3 regions of the Enterobacter sp. Taxon_2 genome follow, and region 3 is predicted to be linked to each of the others. Evidence: predicted binding sites of a transcription regulator. Region 3 holds the regulator's gene; each other region holds the start of a gene.

Region 1 (6,045 bases), 2.1 Mb from region 3:
CAGCGGCCCTGCAGATAGCTCAGCCAGCAGCCCAGGCTGGCTGCGGAGGTGAGGATAACCATCGTTGGCGTGAAGTCCATGACGCCTTTACCGATTAACGCCCCGGCAAGTAAAAGCAGGCTGTCACCGGGTAAAAACGAGGCTGGCAGTAATCCATTTTCCAGAAACAGAGTTGCGAACATCACGAAATAGACGATACCGACGACGTGAGGATCCGCCAGCGCGGCAAAATCGTGGTGCCAGAGCGCCGCGATAATATCTTGAATAACAGCCATGGACTTTCCTGTGGAACAGCAGATATAGCGCTATTGTACTCCCTTATTCGCCCGTCGGGTTTGATCCCGGGCGCAACTCATGCAGACTTTTCCGCTTGCGGTGTCCATAAAAGCGTCCAGGGAGTACATTTTCAGCCAGCACTCTACACGATACGCTCGAACCCTGCTGCTAAATCCGCAATCAGATCGTCAACATTTTCTAAACCGATATGCAGTCGAATCAGGGTACCGCTGAAGTCCACGTCGCCACCGGGGCGCAGGGCCGCAATCTGTTCCGGCTGGTTAGCCAGGATCAGGGATTCAAAACCGCCCCACGAGTAGGCCATGCTGAAGAGGGTAAAATTATCCAGATAGCTTGCCAGTTCGTCGTTATTCAGGCGTTTTTTCAGCACAAACGAGAACAACCCGCTGCTGCCCGTAAAGTCACGTTGCCAGAACTCATGGCCTTTACTGCCGGGTAGCGCGGGGTGATTTACGCGCTCAACCTGCGGATGCTGTGCCAGCCATTCGGCCACCTTCAGGCTGCTTTCATGGTGCTGACGCAGGCGAACCCCCAGCGTGCGGATGCCCCGGCTGGTCATGTAGGCCGTGTCTGCGTCCACCATTTGCCCCATCAGGTAGGCGTTTTCACGCAGCTGATCCCAGCAGCGCGCGTTGGAGACCGCCGTGCCGATCATGCCGTCAGAGTGGCCAATCAGGTACTTCGTCGCCGCCTGAATCGAGATATCAATGTCGAATTCCAGCGCTTTGAACAGCACGCCTGCCGCCCAGGTGTTGTCGATCATAACGATCGCCTCTGGCGCTTTGTTGCGCACGGCCTTCACGATAGCCGGCACGTCGTGAACTTCCATGGTGAGCGACCCCGGCGATTCCATGAACACAATGCGCGTGTTTGGCTGAATAAGTTCGGCAATACCTTCACCAATCAGCGGGTCGAACCAGCCGGTGGTTACGCCGAGCTTGCTGAGAATTTTGGTACAGAAGTCCTGGCTGGGTTCGTAGGCGGTGTTGGTCATCAGGATGTGATCGCCCTGTTCCACGAACGCCAGAATGGTGTTGGCGACCGCAGCCGCTCCGCACGGGAACAGCGCGCAGCCTGCGCCGCCTTCCAGCTCGCACATCGCCTCCTGCAGAGAAAAATGGGTTAGCGTGCCGCGACGGCCATAAAACAGGCCGCCTTTCGCGCGGTTGCGCGTGGCGATTTTTTTCTCCTCAACGGTATCAAACACCAGCGAGGAGGCGCGTTGAATCACGCTGTTGACCGATCCCTGGGTATATTTTTTGCTGCGTCCTGCCTGTACCAGCGTGGTATCAAGATGCTTCTTTGTCATGTTCGCTAACCCTGTTTTTATACGTCTGGACGTCCAGACTACCACGATTGGAAAAAACTGCACCCGCAGGCTTATCGAATAAGCAGAAAATATTAGCAAAAAACCGCATAAGAAATTTTTACTGCGTAAGCGCAAGGAAAGTGAACGAAAATTGCGGCACTATGCAAATACTAATGAGAACTACTATCAATTCGACGACGTTTTGATATTATTACGGTCAGATTTTGTGATTTGCGTCCTGGAGATACAGAGTGGGTAATAATTTGATGCAGGCGGATCTCTCCGTTTGGGGCATGTATCAGCATGCTGACATCGTGGTTAAGATTGTGATGATCGGCCTGATTCTGGCGTCCGTTGTCACCTGGGCTATCTTCTTCAGCAAGAGCGCCGAGCTGCTTTCGCAGAAGCGTCGCCTCAAGCGGGAACAGCAGCAGCTGGCTGAAGCCCGCTCTCTGGATCAGGCTTCAGACATGACCTCATCCTTCCACGCGAAAAGCCTGACCACCCTGCTCGTGAATGAAGCACAGAACGAGCTGGAACTCTCCGCGGGCAGTGAAGATAACGAAGGCATCAAAGAACGTACCGGTTTCCGCCTGGAGCGTCGCGTGGCGGCCGTTGGCCGACACATGGGGCGCGGCAATGGTTATCTGGCGACCATCGGGGCGATCTCACCGTTTATCGGTCTTTTCGGTACGGTCTGGGGCATCATGAACAGCTTTATCGGTATCGCGCAGACCCAAACCACCAACCTGGCGGTTGTGGCCCCGGGTATCGCAGAAGCGCTGCTGGCGACGGCGATTGGTCTGGTCGCGGCGATTCCAGCGGTGGTTATCTATAACATCTTCGCGCGTATGATTGGCAGCTACAAAGCGACGCTCGGTGACGTTGCCGCGCAGGTTCTGCTGCTGCAAAGTCGCGATCTCGACCTGAATGCCAGCTCGGTTAAGCCGGTGCACGCGGCGTCCAAACTGCGCGTGGGTTGATAGTATGGCGATGCGTCTAAACGAAAATCTGGACGATAACGGTGAAATGCATGAGATCAACGTGACGCCGTTTATCGACGTTATGCTGGTTCTGCTGATTATCTTCATGGTGGCTGCGCCGCTGGCGACGGTGGATGTGAAGGTAAATCTGCCTGCCTCATCCAGCCAGCCCCAGCCGCGCCCGGAGAAGCCTATCTACCTGTCGGTGAAGGCGGATAAATCCATGTTCCTCGGCAATGATCCGGTGACGGCCGACTCTGTCATCCCGGCCCTGGATCAGCTTACGGGCGGTAAGAAAGACACCACGGTCTTCTTCCGTGCGGATAAAACCGTTGATTATGAAACCATGATGAAGGTAATGGACACGCTGCATCAGGCGGGTTACCTGAAGATTGGGCTGGTCGGCGAAGAAAAAGCGGCCAAAAAATAGAACGAAAGCTGGCGAAAGCCAGCTTTTTTGTTTTCTGCCACGCGGCATCGTTATTATTTTCTGCTGTATATCCCCATTCTTCATATTTCCTTATCAATAAAGCCATAATTAATAATCCATTGATAGTTAAGTAAATATCAGTATTCGGCTGAGCCATTAAAATATATCGTTTGCTGAAATGGCGTCGTGGAATATCCCCACTACGCTTAAAAAAGATAATAAAAACAGACCTTCTTCGAAGGATCTTTTCACCTGCACAGCAAGAGACTCCCTATGGCTACGATGACATGGCTGTATCCGCACGCGCCTCAAAACGATCTGTTCTCGCTTTCTGCCATTCGACGACGCGCCGACAGGCTAATACTGGTGCTCATCTGGTCGCTGTGGGCCATCTCGCTGGGGGTGGGCTATATCAACGAGAATATCGTGCAGGGGGCGATTATTGGCACCTCTCTGGCCTGTTTATCGACGCTGCTGACGCTGTTGTTTCCCGGCGCGCTGTTGCTCCGCCTGAGCTCTGCGTTTGTGCTAATGGCATTTTCCGCGCTGCTGATTCATCTGGGCGAAGGCGAAACTGAATACCATTTTTCGGTTTTTGTCCTGCTCTCCGCGCTCCTTGCCTGGCGAGACTGGCGCCCGCTGGTGATGGGGGCGGCGGTCATCGCGTTACATCATCTGGTGTTTAACTATCTGCAGGAGAATGCCCTTTACGGCGTCGTGGTGTTCATGCACACCGGCTTTCATATGGTGGTTTTCCACGGGCTGTTTGTGGTGGTTCAGACCGCGATCCTGGTTCTGCTGGCGATTCGTATGGAGCAGGACGCTCGCTCGGCGAGCGAGGTGGCAAGGCTGGCGGGGGTGATCAACCGTGAACCGGGGTACCTCACGCTGGCCGTCGATGCGGTCCCCGCAGAGTCTTCCTTTGCCCGCACGTTCAGCCTGACGCTGGGCACCATGCGCGCCACGCTTGAGCAGGTCAGCGCCAATATTGGGCAACTGCTGGAGGCATCCCGCGCGTTAGGACAACGCAACAGCGCGCTGTCGGAACGTACCGATCACCAGGCAAGTTCGCTGGCGACGGCGGCCAGTGCGATGGAACAGTTAAGGGCTGTTGCCACCCTGACCAGTGAAAAAGCCCGCCAGGTTCGGAAGGTGGCATTCAGTACCAGTAACGTGGCGGAGCAGGGGGGCCATAACGTACGGCAGGCGATTGCGGCGATGGAGCACATTCGCGAGGAGTCGCAGCGCATTTACGCCATTCTGGAGCTGATCGACGGGATTGCGTTCCAGACCAATATTCTGTCGCTCAACGCCTCGGTCGAGGCTGCCAGAGCGGGCGAAAATGGCAAAGGCTTCGCAGTGGTTGCCTCGGAAGTGCGCGTGTTGGCCCAGCGCAGCGAGGGGGCTGCAAAAGATATCCGCCAGCTTCTGACCGCATCGCAGGCAACCACGCTGCAGGGCGTCGAGCAGGTTGAGCAGGCGGGTATGACAATGAAGTCGATCATTGAGAGTATCGAAGGGCTTCGCTCTCTGCTGGAGGAGCTGTCGCAGATGAGCGAGCAGCAGCGGGCGAGCATTGCGCAGATGAACGACAGCATTGCCAGCATCGATGCCAGCGTGCAGGAGAACGTGCGTCACGTAGCGCAAACAGTGCAGGTGGCTGAAGCGCAGCGCCAGCAGACGGGTCAGTTAAAAGAGGCGATTGCCGTATTCAGATTTAATTAGCGTTGCGGTTCGGAGGAGGCGCTGGTGCCAGACGCCAGCGCGTCTTCATCAAGCGCCACGCAGGTGACGTTTGATGTACGGTACTCACCGTCTGACAGCTTGCGCGTCAGGCGCAGGGTGGCGATTTCTCTGGCAAGCAGATACTGGTAATTGGCCTCGAGGCGACCCAGAAGCTTCTCTTTCAGCTCTGGCCGTTGTTCCATGATGTCGTTCATCACGGCACCGTAAATTTCTTCTTTGACCTGTAGCGGATAAATTTCGCGGCGATTCTGCCATTTCAGCCGCACCAGCGTTGCCGGGATCGATACCAGGTCCTGGGTAATACGCGTCATCTCGTCATTTTTTGTGTTTCGCAGCGCATCGAGATTTTGCTTTAAGATAAATTCATCACTTTTCTTATCATCTAAAGTCAAATAAATATCGTTGTTTTTAACTTCCTTCACGTTAATCCTCCCCCAGGCTATAAAAAATTGGGTTGTTTTTTTCGCGCGTAATTAAGTTAAGCCAAATTTCATTGCCCGCTTCGTTAATTTCTTGGGTTTTCTCGGCCAATATTTGACTTAGTTTCTGGGCATCTATTTCACCCTCGGCCTGCAGGTCATTCAGCAGGTGGACAAAGGCTTCAATTTTTATGGCGCGAAATAAGCGGTCTTTTATATGGCGATCGTGCTCTTCCAGCAACATATTTCGGGATTTGCCAGTTCGGGAAACACCAATTAATATATCGGGCTCGAAATCAGAGAGCTTTCTTTTCCCCTGAGTGAAACTGGCCTCTTTTTCTGCTTCCGTCGGTTGCTGTTCCACAGGCGTGATGTGGTACTTAGCCGGGACGAGATAGTCGGGCAGCATTTTCAATTTCCTTTAATTTCAACAGGGTGGGGTTGGTAAAGGCGTGAGATTCGTTGACAATATCATGAGGCAAATTTAAAATCAAAAAAAATGGAGCCTACCCATGAACAGCATCTTTTTTACGGTCATCACATTACTATTACTGACCGCTGGTGTTCTTTTATTGATGCAGGAGTTCAATAAAACGAAAGTGTCGAAAGACACCAGTGAACCCCCGCAACCTGAACTGATGACAAAAGAGGAAGGTGAAGACCATTTCTCTGTATTGATGAACTCCGTTACGCCGGTCTGGTACTGGCGGGTGAACCACGAATATATCGACTTTTTACACGCGACAATTAAGCGCATGAAAATGTCGGAAATTAATGATACGCCCGGACTGTTTGAGGCGCAGCGTCGCTGTAGCGACCTGAATTCAGCCGTGTATAAATATTATGACAATATCAAAAAGC
Region 2 (6,045 bases), 740 kb from region 3:
TAACTTTTTGATTAACTTCATTGTTAAAATATAGAGAGGGGTAGCGATAATTAGCATTGTAAGCCAGTCAATAAGTGAATAGGCATCATACATTGATTCTGCATTTTCATTTCCGGCTATAATGATTGCTGTTGTTCTGGCTACATCATAGTTAATATATAACTCCGGGCCTGGTAGCATATGACCAAGAGCGAGTAATAAAATGAGAAAGTAAATAATTTTACTTGCCCTACGAGCAAGGTTTTTTAATGTAGCCACCCGCTACTACCTCTACCCAGCCTCGCGCCATGAGTGACCGCATGCATGGAACCTGAATAAGCGATGTATTCATTAGCGCGTTATGAATCATCGTAAAATCAGACATGTTGGCGATAGTTATGCATCCTTTTGAAACTGTGCCGGGGTGTAGTCGGAAATTTCCACGCTTTACACTTTCTATCCATGTGTAGTCATCTATGCCCCAGTCATCACGCCACAAAGCAAACCAGTCAGATTTACCAAAAGCATTTCGGCCAATAAATCTGTTAGCTTCATCGTGAATCTCCTCTTTTTTTTGTGAAAACCAGTTACCCTCCCTGCGATCTACAATCCAGTATTTCCCTGGGGGAATAGGGCCAGTATTGGCGACATGTCCGCAACTGGCATTGTTTCTGTTGGCCCCCAACCCGGAGTGCGCCATGAACACGCCTACCCCATACAGATCGAAAGGCGCGTAATCTGCACCGTTCAGAATCATCTTTCCCTGTAATGGCATATGCCACCTTATTTCCATTAAAAGTGTATGGTTAATGCTACAGCGATTAATAATGTGATCCAGAGTGAGTGAATGATTTTCAGAAAAAGACTCGCATTATCAGTCTGTCTATTGCTGAGAAGCGCTTTCCTGCTGCGCAACTGAAGCGTAGGCCTTCTACAGCGTGCCAAATCGCATCTGTTAAATTGAGTTTGCGGCAATCAAAGTAGCTATCTCAAAAATAGGCATTTCCGATGCATATTTTACTTTTCTCCTCTCCGTCAAAAATGCCACAACGAAATGCATTATTAATCAATGCATTGAACAATTAAATCCATCCTGCCTGCATCCTGCCACAGGGTCTATGCTTAATAAAAGTAGGCAAAAAGGGCGGTTTAACCGAATGCCCCTGCTGATAGAGGGTTGAAGTGATAATCGTTATCACTAACATGGTGTTATGCCCTGATGGCTTATCAGATGAGGTGGACCTATGGAACTGCATTCAGAAACCTTTAATCCAGCCGATTTTGCCTGGCGCGGGTTAACGCTCACGCCAGCGGCGGCGGCACATATTCACGAGCTGGTGGCGAAAAAGCCCGAGATCCTCGGCGTGCGTTTGGGTGTCAAACAGACCGGCTGCGCAGGTTTTGGTTACGTGCTCGATACCGTCACCGAACCCGAGAAAGATGACCTGGTATTCGAGACCGACGGCGCGAAACTGTACGTCGCGCTGCAGGCCATGCCGTTTATTGACGGCACCGAAGTGGACTACGTCCGCGAAGGCTTAAACCAGTTATTCAAATTTCATAACCCGAAAGCCCAGAACGAATGCGGCTGCGGCGAAAGCTTTGGGGTATAGGCGGAACTATGTCTCGTAATACTGAAGCAACGAGTGAAGTAAATACCTGGAGCGGTGGGCACCTCAACTATAAAGAGGGGTTCTTCACCCAGCTGCAGACCGATGAGCTGGCAAAAGGCATCAATGAAGATGTCGTGCGGGCGATCTCGGCGAAACGTAATGAGCCGGAGTGGATGCTGGAGTTTCGCCTGAGCGCCTTCCGTGCCTGGCTGGAGATGGAAGAGCCGCACTGGCTGAAAGCACATTATGACAAGCTGAACTATCAGGATTACAGCTACTACTCTGCGCCCTCCTGCGGCAGCTGTGACGACACCTGCGCCTCGCAGCCCGGCGCGGTGCAGCAAACCGGCGCGGAGAACAGCTTCCTCAGCAAAGAGGTGGAAGAAGCCTTTAATCAGCTGGGCGTGCCCGTGCGCGAAGGGAAAGAGGTGGCGGTGGACGCCATTTTCGACTCCGTCTCGGTGGCGACCACCTACCGCGAGAAGCTGGCAGAGCAGGGGATCATTTTCTGCTCCTTCGGCGAAGCGATTCACGATCATCCGGAACTGGTGAAAAAGTACATCGGGACCGTAGTGCCTTCAAACGATAACTTCTTTGCAGCGCTTAACGCGGCGGTGGCCTCGGATGGCACCTTTATCTACGTGCCGAAAGGCGTGCGCTGTCCGATGGAGCTTTCCACCTATTTCCGCATCAATGCCGAAAAAACCGGCCAGTTCGAACGCACGATTCTGGTCGCAGATGAAGGCAGCTACGTCAGCTACATTGAAGGGTGCTCCGCCCCGGTCCGCGACAGCTACCAGCTGCACGCGGCGGTGGTGGAGGTCATCATCCACAAAGATGCCGAGGTGAAATACTCCACGGTGCAAAACTGGTTCCCGGGCGACGGCAATACCGGCGGTATTCTGAACTTCGTCACCAAGCGCGCGCTCTGTGAAGGCGAAAACAGCAAGATGTCGTGGACCCAGTCCGAAACCGGCTCGGCCATCACCTGGAAATACCCGAGCTGCATTCTGCGCGGGGATAACTCCATCGGCGAGTTTTACTCGGTGGCGCTCACCAGCGGCCATCAGCAGGCCGATACCGGCACCAAGATGATCCACATTGGTAAAAACACCAAATCGACCATTATCTCGAAAGGCATCTCCGCCGGTCACAGCCAGAACAGCTATCGCGGGCTGGTGAAAATCATGCCGACGGCCACCAATGCGCGAAACTTCACCCAGTGTGACTCGATGCTGATTGGCGCAGATTGCGGGGCGCATACCTTCCCGTACGTCGAATGCCGTAATAACACGGCCCAGCTTGAACACGAGGCGACCACGTCGCGGATAGGAGAAGATCAGCTCTTCTACTGCCTGCAGCGCGGGATCAGCGAAGAAGACGCCATCTCGATGATCGTTAACGGCTTCTGTAAGGATGTGTTCTCTGAACTGCCGCTGGAATTTGCCGTTGAAGCCCAGAAACTCCTCGCCATTAGTCTTGAACACAGCGTCGGTTAAGGAAAGCACATGTTAAGCATTAAAGATTTACAGGTCAGCGTAGAAGACAAAGCCATCCTGCGTGGCCTCAATTTTGACGTCAAGCCGGGGGAGGTCCACGCCATCATGGGGCCGAACGGTTCCGGGAAAAGTACGCTTTCTGCAACGCTGGCGGGGCGCGAAGATTATGAGGTGACCCACGGCTCGGTCGAGTTTAACGGCAAAGATCTGCTGGAGATGTCGCCGGAAGATCGTGCGGGCGAGGGCATCTTTATGGCCTTCCAGTACCCGGTCGAAATTCCGGGCGTCAGCAACCAGTTCTTCCTGCAGACGGCGCTGAATGCGGTGCGTAAGTATCGCGGGCTGGAGGCGCTGGACCGCTTCGACTTCCAGGATCTGATGGAAGAGAAGATTAAGCTGCTGAAAATGCCGGAAGATCTGCTGACCCGCTCGGTGAACGTTGGTTTTTCCGGCGGTGAGAAAAAGCGTAACGATATTCTGCAGATGGCGGTTCTGGAACCCGAGCTGTGCATTCTGGATGAGACCGACTCCGGTCTGGACATCGATGCCCTGAAGATTGTCGCTGACGGAGTGAACTCCCTGCGCGACGGCAAGCGCTCGTTTATTATCGTCACCCACTACCAGCGCATTCTGGACTACATCAAGCCGGATTACGTCCACGTGCTTTACCAGGGACGTATTGTGAAATCCGGTGATTTCACGCTGGTTAAACAACTGGAGGAGCAGGGTTATGGCTGGCTTACCGAACAGCAGTAATGCGCTCCAGCAGTGGCACCGGCTGTTTGAAGCCCAGGGGGGCACGCGCTCCGAGCAGGCGCAGCAGCATCTCCAGCAAATGCTGCGTCTCGGGTTGCCGACGCGTAAGCACGAGAACTGGAAATACACCCCGCTTGATGGCCTTCTGAACGCCGAGTTTGTGACTCGTCTGGCGGATCTCACCCCAGCACAGCGCGACGCGCTGGCCTTGCGTGTCGATGCCCTGCGACTGGTGTTCGTCGACGGTCAGTTCCGTCCGGAACTGAGCGACACGGTTCAGGAGAGCGGCTTTGAGATTGAGATAAACGACGATCGCCAGCGCCTGAGCGCCCCGGTTCAGCCTGAGATCTTCCTGCACCTGACCGAGAGTCTGGCCCGCAGCGTGACGCACATCCGCGTGAAGCGTAACCAGCGTCCGGCAAAACCGCTGCTGCTGATGCACATCACTCAGGGGCTGAACGGCGATGAAATCAATACTGCGCACTATCGCCACCATCTGGAGCTGGCGGAGGGGGCGGAGGCCACGGTCATCGAACATTACGTCAGCCTCAATGAGACGCGTCACTTTACCGGATCGCGTCTAACGATGAATGTTGCCGCGAATGCGCAGCTTCATCATGTCAAGCTGGCGTTTGAGAATGCGCAGAGCCACCACTTTGCCCATAACGACATTGTCCTGGGTCAGGATGCCGCGGCGTACAGCCACAGCTTCCTGCTCGGCGGGGCGGTGCTGCGCCACAATACCAGCACGCAGCTTAACGGTGAAAACACCACGCTGCGCATCAACAGCCTGGCGATGCCGGTTAAATCGGAAGTGTGCGACACGCGGACCTGGCTGGAGCACAACAAAGGCTACTGCAACAGCCGCCAGCTGCACAAAACCATCGTCAGTGATAAAGGCCGCGCGGTGTTTAACGGACTGATTAACGTGGCGCAGCACGCTATTAAAACCGACGGGCAGATGACCAACAATAATCTGCTGTTAGGCCGCCTTGCGGAAGTGGACACTAAACCGCAGCTGGAGATCTACGCCGACGACGTGAAATGCAGCCACGGTGCGACGGTCGGGCGAATCGACGACGAGCAGATGTTCTACCTGCGCTCGCGCGGCATCGATCAGCAGGCGGCGCAGAAAATGATTATCTACGCGTTTGCCGCCGAACTGACGGAAGCGCTGCACGATGGTCAGTTAAAACTGCAGGTGCTGGATCGGATAGGTCAGCGCCTGCCTGGAGGCGAAGCATGAGTTTTCCCGTCGAGAAAGTACGGGCAGATTTCCCGGTTCTGACCCGTGAAGTAAACGGTCTGCCGCTGGCCTACCTGGACAGCGCGGCCAGCGCGCAGAAGCCGAATCAGGTGGTGGATGCCGAAGCCGAGTTTTATCGCCACGGCTATGCCGCCGTGCATCGCGGTATTCATACCCTGAGCGCCGAGGCGACCCAGCGGATGGAAAACGTGCGCACGCAGATTGCCGCCTTCCTTAACGCCCGCTCGCCGGAAGAACTGGTCTTTGTTCGCGGGACCACTGAAGGGATTAACCTTGTCGCTAACAGCTGGGGCAACGCTCAGGTCCACGGGGGGGATAACATCATCATCACCCAGATGGAGCACCACGCCAATATCGTGCCGTGGCAGATGCTCTGCGAGCGCGTGGGTGCGCAGCTGCGGGTGATCCCGTTAAATGCCGACGGGACGCTGCAGCTCGAGCAGCTAGACGCATTGCTTGACGATAAAACGCGGCTGGTGGCGGTCACCCAGGTCTCCAACGTGCTGGGGACGGAAAACCCGGTGGCGGAGATCGTCGAAAAGGCCCACCATGCGGGCGCGAAGGTGCTGATTGACGGCGCCCAGGCGGTGATGCACCACGCGATTGACGTCCAGGCGCTGGACTGCGATTTCTACGTCTTTTCAGGCCACAAGCTCTACGGGCCGACCGGGATTGGCGTGCTGTATGTGAAAGAAGATATCCTGCAGGCGATGCCGCCGTGGGAAGGGGGCGGGTCGATGATCGCCACCGTCAGTCTGACGGAAGGCACCACCTATGCGCGCGCGCCGTGGCGTTTTGAGGCGGGCACGCCCAACACCGGTGGGATTATCGGTTTAGGGGCGGCGATTTCTTATGTCTCCTCAATCGGCCTTGATAGCATTCAGGAGTACGAACAGCTGCTGATGCACTATGCGCTTGAGGAGCTTGCCAG
Region 3 (6,045 bases):
ATGCCTTAAGCGGCGGGGGATATCCTCCGCCGCTTTTTTTTGCAGCAAATGCCCCCATTATTTTCTTCAGAGACGTTTTAAGGGTTGTCACTACGTCCGGCTTATAAGATCATACGCCGTTATACGTTGTTTACGCTTTGAGGAATCCACGATGAGTGAGGCAGAAGCCCGCCCGAGTAACTTTATTCGTCAGATCATCGATGAAGATCTGGCCAGTGGTAAGCACACCACAATCCATACCCGTTTCCCGCCGGAGCCGAACGGCTACCTGCACATCGGGCATGCAAAATCTATCTGCCTGAACTTTGGCATTGCCCAGGACTACCAGGGCCAGTGCAACCTGCGTTTCGATGACACCAACCCAGTAAAAGAAGACATCGAATACGTTGAGTCCATTAAGAACGACGTGCAGTGGCTGGGCTTCAACTGGTCTGGCGATATCTGCTACTCCTCTGACTATTTCGATCAGCTGTACGCCTATGCAGTAGAACTGATCAATAAAGGTCTGGCGTATGTCGACGAACTGTCTGCTGACGAAATCCGCGAATACCGCGGTACGCTGACCGCGCCGGGCAAAAACAGCCCGTTCCGCGATCGCAGCGTGGAAGAGAACCTGGCGCTGTTTGAAAAAATGCGTGCCGGCGGCTTCGAAGAAGGCAAAGCGTGCCTGCGTGCCAAAATCGACATGGCGTCTCCGTTCATCGTGATGCGCGATCCGGTGCTGTACCGCATCAAGTTCGCAGAACACCACCAGACCGGTAACAAGTGGTGCATCTACCCGATGTACGACTTCACCCACTGCATCAGCGATGCGCTGGAAGGTATTACTCACTCCCTGTGTACGCTGGAGTTCCAGGACAACCGTCGTCTGTACGACTGGGTGCTGGATAACATCACCATTCCTGTGCATCCGCGCCAGTACGAGTTCTCTCGTCTGAATCTGGAATACACCGTGATGTCCAAGCGTAAGCTGAACCTGCTGGTGACCGACAAGCACGTTGAGGGCTGGGATGACCCGCGTATGCCTACCATTTCTGGTCTGCGTCGTCGTGGTTACACTGCCGCGTCTATTCGTGAGTTCTGCAAACGTATCGGCGTGACCAAGCAGGATAACACCATTGAGATGGCTTCCCTGGAATCCTGCATTCGTGAAGATCTCAACGAAAACGCCCCGCGCGCGATGGCGGTTATCGACCCGGTGAAACTGGTCATCGAAAACTATCCGCAGGGTGAAAGCGAGCTGGTCTCCATGCCTAACCATCCGAACAAACCGGAAATGGGAAGCCGTGACGTGCCGTTCAGCGGCGAGATCTGGATTGACCGCGCTGACTTCCGCGAAGAAGCCAACAAGCAGTACAAGCGTCTGGTGCTGGGTAAAGAAGTGCGTCTGCGTAATGCTTACGTCATCAAAGCCGAGCGCGTTGAAAAAGATGCGGAAGGGAATATCACCACCATCTTCTGTTCTTATGACGCTGAAACGCTGAGCAAAGATCCTGCTGACGGCCGTAAAGTGAAGGGCGTTATCCACTGGGTGAGCGCATCCCACGCGCTGCCGGTAGAAATTCGTCTGTACGATCGTCTGTTCAGCGTGCCTAACCCGGGTGCGGCGGAAGACTTCCTGGCGACCATCAACCCGGAATCGCTGGTAATCAAGCAGGGTTATGCGGAACCTTCTCTGAAAGCCGCTGAAGCGGGCAAAGCGTTCCAGTTCGAACGTGAAGGTTACTTCTGCCTGGACAGCCGTTACAGCACCGCGGAAAAACCAGTATTTAACCGTACTGTAGGTCTGCGTGATACCTGGACGAAGATCGGCGAATAATATTGCTGCTCTGGTCAATGAGAAACAAACGCCGCACTGTGCGGCGTTTTTTTTATTTAACGATCAGGGTATTAAGCCAGGGCCTAAAGAGGTGTCATGAAAATATCAGGTCAATGAGGTGCTACTTATTTTTTAAAAAAAAGTTTGTGCCATTGCGAAAATCAAAAATGTTACATAAAAGGAAAGAGATACTACGTCTACCCACTGAAATACCTGATAATTCCCCGTCATTCCTCGCCTTCCCGTAAATGTTACAAAGCACTACCAATTATGTGCACTTCGTCATAATCCTGACTTTTGTCCGCTAAAAAGCATTGATAATTCGCGTCGCGAAAAATAACCTAAAGACGGTAGTTAATTCGAGGGTATTTAAAACTACCCCTGACCATTTGGTCTTTTTTATTTACGCCGTTTCAGGCGTTTTAATTCGTCAAAGAGGAATAATCTATGCGTACGTTCAGTGGCAAACGTAGTGCGCTGGCGCTGGCTATTGCCGGTGTGACAGCAATGTCGGGCCTGGTGATTGCGCCAGAGGCAAAAGCAGCGGGTTTCATCGAAGATTCTACCCTCACGGGCGGTATTTATTACTGGCAGCGTGAGCGTGACCGTAAAGACGTCACTGAAGATAAATACAAAACCAACCTTTCTCACTCCACCTGGAACGCCAACCTGGACTTCCAGTCAGGCTATGCCGCGGATATGTTCGGTCTGGATATTGCTGCGTTCACCGCGATTGAAATGGCGGAAAACGGCGACAGCGGCCACCCGAACGAAATCGCCTTCTCCTCCAGCAACAAAGCCTATGATGAAGACTGGTCCGGGGATAAGAGCGGTATAAGCCTTTACAAAGCCGCTGCGAAATTTAAATACGGTCCGGTATGGGCGCGCGGCGGTTATATTCAGCCTACTGGCCAGACCCTGTTAGCACCGCACTGGAGCTTTATGCCGGGTACCTATCAGGGTGCGGAAGCGGGAGCTAACTTTGACTACGGTGATGCGGGTGCGTTGAGCTTCTCCTATATGTGGACCAACGAGTACAAAGCGCCGTGGCATATCGAGATGGACAAGTTCTACCAGAACGATAAAAAAACCAAAGTCGATTACCTGCACTCGCTGGGCGCGAAATACGACTTCAAAAACGATCTGGTGCTTGAAGCGGCATTTGGTCAGGCACAAGGCTATATCGATCAGTACTTTGCCAAAGCCAGCTATAAGTTTGATGTCGCGGGTAGCCCGCTGAGTACCAGCTACCAGTTCTACGGTACGCGCGATAAAGTCAGTAACGGTGGGGTCAATGACATTTATGACGGCACCGCGTGGCTGCAGGCACTCACCTTCGGCTACAAGGTTGGCCAGGTTGATTTGCGTCTGGAAGGCACATGGGTGAAGGCGGAAGGGCAGCAGGGCTACTTCCTGCAGCGTATGACTCCGACCTACGCCTCCTCCAACGGCCGTCTTGATATCTGGTGGGATAACCGCTCAGACTTCAACGCCGACGGCGAGAAAGCGGTCTTCTTCGGTGCAATGTACGATCTGAAAAACTGGAACCTGCCTGGCTGGGCGGTGGGCGCTTCTTACGCTTACGCCTGGGACGCAAAACCTGCCGACATGGCAACACCGGATGCTTACTACGATCCAAACTATCGTCTGAAAGAGTCTTCCTACAGTCTGGATGCAATCTATACCCTGCAGGATGGCCGCGCGAAAGGCACGATGTTCAAACTGCACTTCACCCAGTATGACAACCACTCCGATATCCCGAGCTATGCGGGCGGTTACGGCAACATCTTCCAGGATGAACGTGACGTGAAATTCATGGTTATCGCCCCATTCACCATCTTCTGATAAACGCACCGGCGGGCTGAGTCCCGCCGGTATGGAGACTGTATATGATGAAAAAAATCGTAGTTGTCGCGTTGCTGGCATCAGGGCTGGTGGGGTGTGCTCAGACTCAGGCACCAAAAGAGGACTCCCGCCTGAAGGAGGCGTATAGCGCCTGCATTAATACTGCGGAAGGTTCGCCGGAGAAAATTGAAGCCTGCCAGAGCGTGCTAAACGTGCTGAAGAAAGAGAAAGCGCATGAGCAGTTCGCGACGCAGGAAAATGTCCGCGTAATGGATTACCAGGCCTGTATCCAGGCGCGTAAAACCGGCAACGATCAGGAAGTGGCGAAGCGTTGCGACCAGATTTGGAAAGAAATTCGAAGTAATAACAGTAAGTAACTCGTTGTTATCATGCCCGGTGGCGCTGCGCTACCGGGCATTTTTTTAGGCAAAAAAAAAGCCAACCTTACGGCTGGCTCAGAATATGAACACTTGTTTATTTCGCGTCGTGCGCGTGGTCGTCTTCGCGGCAATCGCCTTCAGCGCAATGACCGTAAAGGTACAGGCTGTGGTTGGTCAGGCGGATGCCATGACGCGCGGCGATTTCACGCTGGCGTGATTCGATGGAATCATCGCTGAATTCAATGACCTTGCCGCAATCGAGGCAGATCAGGTGATCGTGGTGCTGCTGCTGGGTCAGTTCGAAAACAGATTTACCGCCTTCAAAATTATGACGGGTAACAATGCCCGCGTCATCAAACTGGTTCAGCACGCGATAGACGGTAGCCAGCCCAATCTCTTCACCCATGTCGATAAGACGTTTATAAAGGTCTTCCGCACTGACATGGTGATTGTCTGGACCCTGAAGCACTTCAAGGATTTTTAACCGAGGAAGCGTAACTTTCAGGCCAGCCTTCTTTAATGCGGTATTGTTGTCAGTCATGCGGAATCTGTCCTGTTGCTAAACGATTCACTTCTGTAGGAAGTGACAGAAAATGCACCTGGGATAATGCGTCTCATTATAGAACTGCCATGGCTAAATGAAAACTGCAAGTCTCAGGCAAAATATGCTTATAAAAATGGGGTATCACCAACAAACTTGCTCAATGGAAAACCACATTTTATCAGGGAGACATTGTACAGGTCTGGGCGAAAAAGTTAAAAGATTGTAGCGATTAATTTAATCGGTTTGACCTGGGGCATGGGCGCAACCGCGGTTGCGCCGCGAAAAAATCAGGCGTTCAGAATATCGTCCAGGTGCAGTTCTTCACGGATCTGCTTCACCCACTTCTCAACACGCTCGGCGGTCAGTTCTGGCTGACGGTCTTCATCGATGGCCAGCCCCACGAAGTGATCGTCATCGGCCAGGCCTTTAGACGCTTCGAAGTGGTAACCGGCGGTCGGCCAGTGGCCTACAATAACCGCGCCATTCGGCTCAATGATGTCGCGGATGGTGCCCAGCGCGTCACAGAAGTATTCGGCGTAGTCTTCCTGATCGCCACAGCCAAACAGGGCGACCAGCTTACCGTTGAAGTCGACTTCTTCCAGCGTCGGGAAGAAATCATCCCAGTCGCACTGGGCTTCACCGTAGTACCAGGTTGGGATACCCAGCAGCAGAATGTCATAGCCTTCCAGATCTTCTTTGCTGCTCTTGGCGATGTCATGCACATCAGCAACGTCTTTACCGAGCTGTTTTTGAATGTTTTTTGCGATATTTTCGGTATTGCCGGTATCACTGCCAAAGAAAATGCCGATGATTGCCATGAGTAAAATAACCTCTTGAAACTTAATAGTATGGTGGCGCAATTCGGCCACGGATAAGGGCAATAATAGCAGAACTGGCAACCCTGCGGAAACAGCTATCGCGCAGGACTGCACTCTGTGCTACATGAAAAGGGTGATAAAGAGGATTTTCAGACTTATGCCTGGCCGCGTAACGTCTCAAGCTGCGCGATCAACATCTCTTCAATGAGTTCGCTGCGGCTGATATTTCGCGCGTCGGCCAGCTCGTTCAGCGCATCGACGGCGTCGGCGTTAAGCTTCAGTTCGACACGCTTAAGCCCACGATTTTTATCGCGTTTAAGCTGGTTGCGTTTATTGATACGCAGCTGTTCATCGCGCGAAAGCGGATTCGTCTTGGGTCGTCCCGGGCGACGCTCATTCGCGAACAGATCTAGTGTCGTACGGTCCGTTTGTTCTTTGGCCATGATTCTGAGACTTCGGGGGAAACACGCCGCCCTGCTAATGCCCGGGCGATAAGCGCGCCATCATACATCACCAAAAACGGCACGCCAACGACTGGACGCCTGCAGCCTTCCAGTCGCTTTCTTTTTAATCAATTTGCAGTATCAGCAAGATAGCGGCGAATGGCGCGCAGCACGGCGTCAGGTTTTTCCGCATGCA

What was found. Region 3 encodes Fur, which represses iron uptake genes when iron is present. Its sites were predicted from a motif close to ATAATAATGAGAACNACTATCAA; they were not measured.
Region 1: exbB (tol-pal system-associated acyl-CoA thioesterase) is a predicted target of Fur. The motif match lies at 1,774-1,796, and genes of this name have one in related genera.
Region 2: sufA (Fe-S cluster assembly scaffold SufA) is a predicted target of Fur. The motif match lies at 1,162-1,184, and genes of this name have one in related genera.

The regions. Positions count from the first base shown of each region.
Region 1 covers NZ_CM178024.1:4,074,940-4,080,984, reverse strand. Annotated here, with positions in the region: gene yghB (DedA family general envelope maintenance protein YghB) at 1-275, opposite strand, end outside; gene metC (cystathionine beta-lyase) at 419-1,606, opposite strand; gene exbB (tol-pal system-associated acyl-CoA thioesterase) at 1,858-2,589, shown strand; gene exbD (TonB system transport protein ExbD) at 2,594-3,019, shown strand; gene AC4IC4_RS19310 (methyl-accepting chemotaxis protein) at 3,293-4,744, shown strand; gene AC4IC4_RS19305 (cytoplasmic protein) at 4,741-5,187, opposite strand; gene AC4IC4_RS19300 (hypothetical protein) at 5,189-5,593, opposite strand; gene AC4IC4_RS19295 (ESA_00282 family adhesion-associated protein) at 5,697-6,045, shown strand, end outside.
Region 2 covers NZ_CM178024.1:2,025,022-2,031,066, forward strand. Annotated here, with positions in the region: gene AC4IC4_RS09560 (hypothetical protein) at 1-258, opposite strand, end outside; gene AC4IC4_RS09565 (DUF2778 domain-containing protein) at 230-754, opposite strand; gene sufA (Fe-S cluster assembly scaffold SufA) at 1,224-1,592, shown strand; gene sufB (Fe-S cluster assembly protein SufB) at 1,601-3,091, shown strand; gene sufC (Fe-S cluster assembly ATPase SufC) at 3,101-3,847, shown strand; gene sufD (Fe-S cluster assembly protein SufD) at 3,822-5,093, shown strand; gene sufS (cysteine desulfurase SufS) at 5,090-6,045, shown strand, end outside.
Region 3 covers NZ_CM178024.1:1,286,984-1,293,028, forward strand. Annotated here, with positions in the region: gene glnS (glutamine--tRNA ligase) at 152-1,819, shown strand; gene chiP (chitoporin ChiP) at 2,267-3,664, shown strand; gene chiQ (ChiQ/YbfN family lipoprotein) at 3,712-4,041, shown strand; gene fur (ferric iron uptake transcriptional regulator) at 4,139-4,585, opposite strand; gene fldA (flavodoxin FldA) at 4,876-5,406, opposite strand; gene ybfE (LexA regulated protein) at 5,562-5,849, opposite strand; gene ybfF (esterase) at 5,978-6,045, opposite strand, start outside.